DNA from 3 places in the Psychrobacter sp. M4 genome. Region 1 is predicted to be linked to each of the others. Evidence: riboswitches for the same ligand, from Rfam matches in the RefSeq annotation. Region 1 holds a riboswitch; each other region holds the start of a gene.

The links. Region 1 has a riboswitch for thiamine pyrophosphate ahead of thiC (phosphomethylpyrimidine synthase ThiC). Riboswitches for the same ligand answer to the same signal wherever they lie in the genome.
Region 2: it holds a riboswitch for thiamine pyrophosphate, as region 1 does, so the genes downstream of both, tenA (thiaminase II) here and thiC (phosphomethylpyrimidine synthase ThiC) in region 1, are expected to answer to the same signal.
Region 3: it holds a riboswitch for thiamine pyrophosphate, as region 1 does, so the genes downstream of both, thiM (hydroxyethylthiazole kinase) here and thiC (phosphomethylpyrimidine synthase ThiC) in region 1, are expected to answer to the same signal.

The regions. Positions count from the first base shown of each region.
Region 1 covers NZ_CM146740.1:145,055-148,337, forward strand. Annotated here, with positions in the region: gene thiC (phosphomethylpyrimidine synthase ThiC) at 1-1,319, opposite strand, end outside; TPP riboswitch at 1,565-1,699, opposite strand; gene ACR63N_RS00640 (oxidative damage protection protein) at 1,795-2,085, opposite strand; gene argH (argininosuccinate lyase) at 2,159-3,283, opposite strand, start outside.
Region 2 covers NZ_CM146740.1:1,409,133-1,412,415, forward strand. Annotated here, with positions in the region: gene ACR63N_RS05895 (YbeD family protein) at 1-312, opposite strand, end outside; gene ACR63N_RS05900 (class I SAM-dependent DNA methyltransferase) at 524-1,222, opposite strand; gene tenA (thiaminase II) at 1,282-1,929, opposite strand; TPP riboswitch at 2,077-2,193, opposite strand; gene rpoD (RNA polymerase sigma factor RpoD) at 2,428-3,283, opposite strand, start outside.
Region 3 covers NZ_CM146740.1:958,787-962,069, reverse strand. Annotated here, with positions in the region: gene ACR63N_RS04145 (cysteine protease StiP domain-containing protein) at 1-678, shown strand, start outside; gene ACR63N_RS04140 (HpcH/HpaI aldolase/citrate lyase family protein) at 782-1,834, shown strand; TPP riboswitch at 1,851-1,939, shown strand; gene thiM (hydroxyethylthiazole kinase) at 1,995-2,795, shown strand; gene thiE (thiamine phosphate synthase) at 2,809-3,283, shown strand, end outside.

The DNA of each region.
Region 1 (3,283 bases):
TGCCACGCCACTTGCGTAAGCTCTCCTAATGTACGCAGTTCGCCAAACTGTGCTTCATCGTTAGCGTCTTGCAGACAACCGGGGCGCAGTCCATCACCAAGACTAAACGCGACATCGTACTGCTTCATAATCTCGCAGATGTCTTCGAAATGAGTGTATAAAAAACTCTCTTTGTGATGCGCCAAACACCACTGCGCCATGATAGAACCACCACGTGAGACAATACCCGTTAAGCGGTTGGCAGTCAGCGGTACATAACGCAAAAGCACACCAGCGTGAATGGTAAAGTAATCGACGCCTTGCTCAGCTTGTTCGATCAAAGTATCACGGAATATCTCCCATGTCAGATCCTCTGCTACGCCATCGACTTTTTCTAACGCTTGATAAATAGGCACCGTACCGATAGGCACAGGCGAGTTACGAATCAGCCACTCACGGGTTTCGTGAATATGGTTACCTGTAGATAAGTCCATGATAGTGTCCGCGCCCCAACGCGTCGCCCACGTCATTTTTGAGACTTCCTCGTCGATAGAGGAGCCAAGCGCTGAATTACCGATATTGGCATTAATTTTGACCAAAAAGTTGCGACCGATAATCATCGGCTCAGATTCAGGGTGGTTGATGTTATTAGGGATAATGGCGCGACCAGCTGCGACTTCACTACGGACAAACTCAGGGGTGATAATTTCAGGGGTATTGGCACCAAAGCTTTCACCGTCATGCTGGCGCATATCAGTCTGCTCGTGCTGCTTTTGAGTTTCACGAATGGCGATATATTCCATCTCAGGGGTGATAATCCCGCGGCGCGCGTAATACATTTGCGTGACATTACCTGCTTTGCCATCGACTGTTTTAGCGCGGCGCGGTTTGTCGATATGGGCAAATCTTAGATTAGCAGTAGTGATATCGCGAGCACGCGCTTGACCGTATGAGCTAGATAGACCGCTAAGCTCTTCGATATCACCGCGCTCTTTTATCCAGCCTTCGCGCAGTTTTGGCAGACCTTTAGTGAGATCGACATCAACAGTAGGGTCGGTATATACGCCTGAGGTATCATAGGTATAAAAAGGCGGGTTTTGCTCCCAATTGGACGCATCGACGCCTTGAATAGGTGTGGGATCCAAAGTGATTTCGCGTATTGGCACTCGAATATCTGGTCTTGAGCCTTGGATATAGACTTTTTTGGAGGCTGGAAGAATGCGATGTAAATCGCGCGCGTCCTCTTCAAAACGAGCGTCTTTTTGATGACGATGGGCAGGTGTTTTTAAAGCATCGGCTTTGGTTGATTTTTTGGTCTGAGTGGGGGCTTGAGTCGTCATAGGTGCTCCTAGCGTGTTGTTTAAAAAAGCAACACCGCAGAGCGCGGAGGAAGCAAAGGTTCACAAACAAAACTGATTGAGTTAAAACGGTCAAAGTAATAAAGCGAATAGTAATAGACGGTTTTAATCAATAATTAGACGTCGCTTTTATCTATTATCACTTTTAAAGTTAAAGCTGTATCAAAGCAATGACTAATAAAACAGTGACTATGAAAAAGGCATTTCTGCGCGTCGCTTGTATGTAAACTTTTTGCTGAAGACTTCCCTGCGTCGGTATTAACCGCATCAGGTTCAACGGGTGGTCTCTCAGCGAATGTACTTTGATTAAGTGCTTTTAAAAAGCAGTTAAACTAAAATACACCGCACCCCGAGTCTGTCAGTGTTGTGAGTCTTTTATACTAGCAAACTTTTATGAGGATAAGTAGCTATTTGTCAGCTGGCTTATGTAGTAGTTCTAAAAACAACAGCAATAAACTTATTTCTCAGGCGTCCAGCCTTGCGCGCGCTCGTAATCTTCGTTATTTAAAAACTTCTCACGTTGCTCTGTTAAGAACTTCTTAGCTTCAGGATCCATCATACTAAGGTGGTTTTCATTGATCAGCATAGTTTGCTGCTCAAGCCATTCTTGCCATGCTTTATCAGAAACTGTTTCCTGTATCTCTTGTCCCTTTTTATTGGGAAAAGGAGGATTGACCATTTTTGGTAGATCTTGCTTGTATTTACGGCAAAAAACTGTATTAGCTTGGGGATTAAAAGTATCAGCCATGAGTAACTCCCTATTATTAGTGTGATAATTATTAGTTTGGTAGTGGGTTTGGTTGTCTACTGTTTTGATCCAATTAAGCGAAAGCCTTTAGGCGTGCACGACCATTAATAACGGCTTGCTTGACTTGATTGGGCGCAGTACCACCTAAATGATCACGGGCAGCCAGTGAGCCCTCGAGCGTCAAAAAGTCGAACACATCATCACCGATCGCAGTGCTAAATTGTTGCAACTGTGCTAAAGACAGATCGCTCAAGTCAACGCCTTCCTTTATAGCCAAAGCGACAGTATTACCAACTACTTCATGGGCATCACGAAAAGCAACGCCATTACGCACTAGATAGTCGGCCAAATCAGTAGCCGTTGCGTAGCCTTTCATAGTGGCCGCACGCATATTCTCTTTGTTTGGGACAATGTTCGGCAGCATATCAGCAAAAGCGAGGAGCGAGCCGGTCAACGTATCCACACAGTCAAATAGCGGCTCTTTGTCCTCTTGGTTGTCTTTATTATACGCCAGTGGCTGGCTTTTCATCAGGCTAAGCAAAGTCATCAGCTGTCCAAAGACCCGCGCCGCTTTGCCACGTACCAACTCCGGCACATCAGGGTTTTTCTTTTGCGGCATGATTGAGGAGCCGGTACAAAAGCGATCTGGTATTTGTACGAAGTTAAACTGCGCCGACATCCATAGGATAATCTCCTCGCTCATACGCGATAGATGCATCATTAAAATGGACGCAGCGGAGGTAAATTCAATAGCAAAGTCACGATCAGAGACCGCATCCAAGGAGTTTTGGCAAATACCTTCAAAACCGAGCAGTTCAGCGGTAATAGTGCGATCTATTGGAAAAGTCGTGCCAGCAAGAGCGGCGCTGCCAAGCGGTAGCTGATTAATACGGCGCCGCGCGTCGACAAGGCGTTGGGTATCACGGTAGAGCATCTCAAACCATGCCATTACATGGTGACCAAAGCTTACTGGCTGCGCGGTTTGCAGATGGGTAAAGCCTGGCATAATCGTATCGGTATGCTGCTTGGCCAAATCAAGCAAGCCGCTTTGCAAACGCACCAGTAGCGCAATAATATTATCGGTCTCTTCACGTAGCCAAAGACGAATATCGGTTGCTACCTGATCGTTACGGCTACGTCCGGTATGCAGTTTCTTGCCGACTGCGCCTACGATATCAGTCAGGCGCGATTCAACGTT
Region 2 (3,283 bases), 1.3 Mb from region 1:
GGTCAGATACAGATTGACTCGTGCTGAGTGAAAGCGGCCTGTTTTAGAAGGTTTAACCTCGATAGACGCCAAGTCGAACTCTGGGAACTGGCTACCAAGGATGAGTTTGACCTCATTTAATAGCGTTTCGTGCTCGCCTTCGTGACCGATAATACTCATAGGATAGTCCATGGGGAACTCCCACAGCTCAGGGTTTTGAATATCGGTTTTTTTACCTTTTAAAACACCATCGTTGGCGACCAATTCGGTTACTTTAACTTCTCTTTTAGTCTCTTGGTCTTGATTGGTGTTGTTTTTTGGATCATCACTCATAGTAGTTACCTTGTTTTTATTGAAATGATAGCTTTCGGGTTAATAATGTTATCTAGTGTATTGACTATTTATGATGATGGTGTGGTCATTATTCAAGTGCTACGATAGGTGTGAGCTATAGTAGATGCTCTAATTTTTTTACCAATAACATTTTATAAAATGCTTTTTTGTTCACAGTATAGGCCGCAGACTATAAGGCCAAATTGGTAAGCTATTTTTTATAGCCACAAATGGCTACATAGTCGCCGCGCTGATAACCTTCGATCACTTCTTGCACGTTATCATTGGCATACATAGGATGCGTCAACAATGTTTGCGCGTATTCAAAACCTGTAAACCCACTGGCCTGCATGGCCCTGATTTTCTCCTCAGAGGTGCGCCAGTTTGCCGATTTTACCAGTTCAATGGGATAAGGGTCATTAGGGGTGATATGCGCAAGTAGCGGATGCGTCCAAGTATCTAAAGAGGCCGCTAGATTGTAAAGAGTGGCAAAACCGCTCTCTTTTGGCACATCAATGAGTATTAATTTGCCGCCAGTCTTTAGGGCAGCAAACGCCTTGTTAATACATAGATCCAAATCGCTGATATAACTGACACTGCCATTAAACAAGATAGTATCAAATTTACTAGGTTCGATGACGCACGCTTCAGCAGGACTGATATCAACTTGCAAGCCACGTTTTTCAGCGATCGCTGCCATATCCTTTGAAGGTTCGACCCCATACTTGATAGAGATATCAAAATCCTTTGCTAATAGCATCTCAAAGAGCCCGCTACCACAGCCTATAGATAGTATTTCACTATCCTTGTCTAAAAAGTAGGCGACCAGTTTTAGCTCACTGGCAAGTAAGTTTTGGTTATTTAAGAACCAGCTGTCATAAGCGTTTGCGTGTTCATCAAATACAGCCATAAGATTTCTCCTCAGGTTTGGGTGTTAAGTGATCGTAATTTTCTCTAACAACTGCTAATTTAAGACAGCTCTAAAGCCATCTGCCAGAAATTAACTTCCATACGACAAGCGGTATTAAATAACTGCTGCAACTTGTTGACTTGAGAGGGGACAGCTTGTGTCAAGAGCTCATTAATCTGAGCTTCATTTTGTACTGTGATGGCTTGAAACTCATCACTAGCAAAGACATCGATCCATGGCTGATAAGGGTTATCAGCCATGAAACCTTGGGCCTTGAGGCGTTCGCCAATCTCGCCATAACCCATCAAACAAGGGGCAATAGCGGCATAAAGTTCAATAAGAGAGCCTGACATAGCTGCATCTAGAAGATAGCGGCTATAAGCGATGGTTGCCGCAGATTCAGGGGTATTCTCTACCTCTTCAAGACTCATACCCCACTGACGACAAAAGTCCAAATACATGCCAATTTCTAGATCAAGCATGGCATTGATACCGGCTTGGCCCAGACGCATTTGTGCCAAAGTATCACTTTTATAAACACTCAAAGCCATCACTCGAGTGTAGTGGAGCAGGTATAAGTAATCTTGCTTTAAATAGTGGCGAAAGCTGTCTGGAGCAAGCGTGCCTGTCGCTAGCTGATTGACGAAGTTATGATGAATGTAATCATTCCATATAGGACAATTACGGCGTAACGTTTGATAGTCCATAGTGCTCACTTACTTTGATAAAAATATTGAGTAAGCAAATAGCGGGAAACAATAAACAAGCACGCACAAAAAAAGCCTTGCCGGTTTATATTATATAAACTGGAAAAGCTTATATAAACTGGCAAGGCATCGTTATGTGCTGAGTAATAAAGATTCACGCTTGTTTCCTACGTCAGTGCTAACTGCATCAGGTTCGCGGGTATTTCTCAGCGATGATTTTAGATATTGCTAAACTCTAAAATCAAAGCACCCCGACAAGGTTTTTTAAGAATTTTTGATAAAAGCTGAACAACTAAGTTTAAGACGTTTATCGTAAAGCTATGATAAACGAATCTAGCTATAATTAGCAAGAAGAGAAGAGTCAGGAGCCAAAAGCAAGAAGCCAAAAGCAATAATAGACAGAAGGGCAACAGGGGTTATAACCTGATTTAAAACTAGGCATAAAAAAAGCTGAGACACGCTCAGCTTTTATGCTTTTACAATTAATCTAGTTATTTATTAATCATTCTCTAAAAAAGAGCGCAGATGCTCAGAGCGTGACGGGTGGCGCAGTTTACGTAGTGCTTTGGCTTCGATCTGACGAATACGCTCACGAGTGACATCGAACTGCTTACCGACTTCTTCAAGGGTATGATCGGTTGGCATATCGATACCAAAGCGCATTTTGAGGACTCGTGCTTCGCGCTCAGTCAGATTGCCTAGTACATCGCGAGTGGCCTCGCGTAGACCTGCTGAGGTCGCATCATCAACTGGACTTGAGATGGTTGAGTCTTCAATAAAATCGCCCAAATGCGAATCTTCATCATCGCCGATAGGGGTCTCCATAGAGATCGGTTCTTTGGCAATCTTGAGCACTTTACGTACCTTGACTTCATCCATCTCTAAACGCTCGCCTAATTCCTCAGGAGTTGGCTCGCGTCCCATCTCTTGTAGCAGCTGGCGTGATACCCGATTAATTTTGTTAATAGTCTCAATCATATGCACCGGTATACGAATGGTGCGTGCCTGATCCGCGATAGAGCGAGTAATGGCCTGACGAATCCACCACGTAGCATAGGTTGAGAACTTATAACCCCGGCGATACTCAAACTTATCGACCGCTTTCATAAGACCAATGTTACCTTCTTGAATCAGATCCAAGAACTGCAAACCACGATTGGTATATTTTTTAGCAATAGAGATCACCAGACGCAAGTTAGCTTCGACCATCTCTTTTTTGGCGCGGCGCGCTTTAGCTTCACCAATAGCCATACCGCGGGCAACATCCTTCATATCATGGATTTCCATGTCGAGCTTTTGCTCATAATCAAGGATTTTGCGCTGTAATAAGATCACATCATCAACGACTTTTTCT
Region 3 (3,283 bases), 810 kb from region 1:
AACAGCCCTATCGTATTCGTTGATGGCTGGACCGGTAAAGGGGCAATTTATCAAGAATTAGCACGCAGTCTTGAGCCGTTTAACGATATGAATCACGCTAACTTTGTCAATATTTTTCATCGAGGCGAAAATGTTATACCACTACTTACTCTTGCTGATCCAGCGGGCGTCGCTTGGCTGGCAGCAAGCATCGATGACTGGCTTATTCCCTCAGGACTGCTCAATAGTACCGTATCAGGACTGATATCACGTACGCTATATACCGAGCCGCAATTGGGGCTACATCGCAGTGTATTTTATGATAACTTAGTAAGTATAGATCACAGTTTGGCATTTATCGATCATATCGATGCTGTACGGCAGCGCCTAACCTTACTACCGCAGCGTCTACCGACCTTTAAACAACCACGCTACCAAACCGCGGCTTTAATCGATGAATTGGCAACGTATTATCGAATTGATAATCGCAACCGTATCAAGCCAACTATTGCAGAAGCGACACGGGCGATACTGCGCCGCGATCCTGAACGTATTTTGCTTGCAAGTGCTGACCACCAAGATACAGTACTGCTACGTCATTTATGTAAGGAGCGCGATATTGCTATTAGTGTGTTAGGTGCTAAAATACTGCCCTACCAAGCCATCACCTTGATCAAACAGCGCATGACAGAGAGTTAGTTATCAGCTATCAATATAAGTGTTTGCTGTTCTTAGCTCTGCATGTTTGACCTTTATACTCATTCTAATCCCTATACTCATTACTATTTAGATAGCCGCTATTATGCCAGATAAACCATCCAGTCTTTATAATTATACTCAGTCCTATGAGCATCTCGTTACTGAGCGTCATGCGATGCTAAGGCCACAGACTCATCACCCGTATCAGCTGGGTGCTAGCCTTTATATGCCTGCCACTCGCGAAGATATTTGGCAAGTGATTAAGCGTGATAGATTGCCGACAATCAATAGTATTATTATTTGTTTAGAAGATGCGGTCAGTCATACTGATGTGGAGCTTGCCATGATACGCTTGCAAGAGCTGCTTGCTACTTGGGCGGCGCATGTCGATAGCATCAATGAGCCTTCAGAACCTACAGATGATCAAGCAAAGCAGCCGACGCGTCCTTTAGTATTCGTACGCGCGCGTAATCCTATAATGCTACAAAAGCTCGCGAACTTTAAGCATATTGAGCTGCTCGATGGTTTTGTATTGCCCAAAGTCGATATGTGTAGCTTGTCTGATTGGCGACTGGCTTGTCAAAATTTGAGCCGAGATCAACTATTGATGCCGACACTTGAGACAGCAGCTCTATTTGACCCCAATCATAATCAGGAACTGGCCATTGGTTTTAAAGAAGCTTTTAACCAGCCTGTCTTTGCGCTACGGATTGGTGGCAACGATTTATTTGCCGCGCTGCGCCTGCGTCGTCCCAAAAACAGTATCGTCTATGACACCCCAATTGGTACGCTTGCCTATCAGCTACTCGGCTGCTTTGTACCGCATGGTTTTTATCTAACAGCGCCCGTGTTTGAGTATTTAGATGAGCCTATGCTATTTATGCAAGAGCTTAATCGTGATGTTAGTTTGGGACTGGTGGGTAAAACGGTTATTCACCCCAGTCAAATTGCGCTAGTTCAACAAGCTTACTGCGTGCCAATGAGCATCTTAGATGAAGCACAAGCGATCCTGCATGAGGAAGCCAAAGCCGTATTTAAATACAACAATACTATGCTCGAGCCTGCCACACATCGGGCTTGGGCAACTGAGATCGTTAATCGCGCGCAAGTATTTGGTACGATTAATGATGGCAATATTGATTATAAACCGCTATAGTAATACCAGTAAATAACGTTATTCACAGGGGCGCCGTAAGGCTGAGACGTACCCTTTGAACCTGATCCAGATCATACTGGCGTAGGGAGTGTATAGCAATCATCATCTCTATCATGATTCTATGTATTTTCCTGCCCATCATTTTAACCATGGAGGGGAAATGCAACCGCAATTGATACATTCTTGTTTTACCTCATTTCGTAATACAGTACCTTTAGTACATAACATCACTAATTTTGTCGCTATGAATACCGCTGCTAATGTTTTATTAGCCGCTGGTTGTTCGCCTGCGATGGTGCATGCTTTCGATGAAGCACCAGAATTTGTGCATTTAGCAAATGCTCTCACCATTAATATTGGTACGCTATCTCCTGAATGGCTAGCCAGTATGCTTGCTACCGTCAAAGTCGCTCATGAATCAAATATCCCTTGGGTTTTAGACCCTGTTGCTGTCGGCGCTACCACTTACCGCCGGCAAAGCTGTGAGCAACTATTAGCATTCAAGCCCGACATTATCCGTGGTAACGCCTCAGAGATTTTGGCGTTAGCGGGTATGGGTAGTCAAAGTAAAGGCCCTGACAGCGGTGATACCGTGGAAGCTGCCAAAATAGCGGCTGAACACCTCACTCAATTTGCCAAAGTAGTCATCGTAACGGGCGAGATTGACTGGGTCACTGATGGCTTACAGCAATGGGCGATTCAGCACGGCGCACCTATGATGACCAATGTGACTGCAATTGGCTGTGCGCTAACAGCTCTTATCGGCGCTTTTGCTGGCGCTAATCGTGATCATTTGGCAGCGGCAGCAATCAGCGCTTTATGCTATTACGGGCAAGCGGGCGAGATCGCTGATACCAATGCTAAAGGGCCAGGCAGCTTTTATGTCGAGTTTTTAGATGCGCTTTATATCTTGGATGCAAAGACAGTTTCTAAAAACGCTAGAGTGACTGAACATAAATAAAAATAGGTGGAATATGACTAAACATACTACTCAAACGCTAAGCAAACCCAGCGATGCATTGAGCTTATATTTGGTGACCGATACTGCCATGTGCAGCCAGCGCGGCCTGATCGATACCGTTTGCGCCGCTATTGAAGGCGGAGTCACTATGGTGCAATTGCGCGACAAACACAGTAGCGATGAGGCGTTATATCGGATAGCTTGTCAGCTTAAAGAAGCGATCGCTGGACGCGTGCCGCTGGTACTCAACGATAGAGTGCATATTGCCAAAAAAGCTAAGCTGGATGGCGTACATTTGGGTCAGGGTGATATGTCCATCACTAAGGCGCGCTCATTGTTAGGCGCAGACGTTTGGCTGGGACTGTCTATTAATACGCTAGAGGAATTAAAAGTCGCCCAATCAAATCATCTTACGCAGCTAGATTATTTTGGTGTGGGTCCTGTGTTTGCCACTCAAACCAAGCGCAATCATGCTACTCCTATTGGTA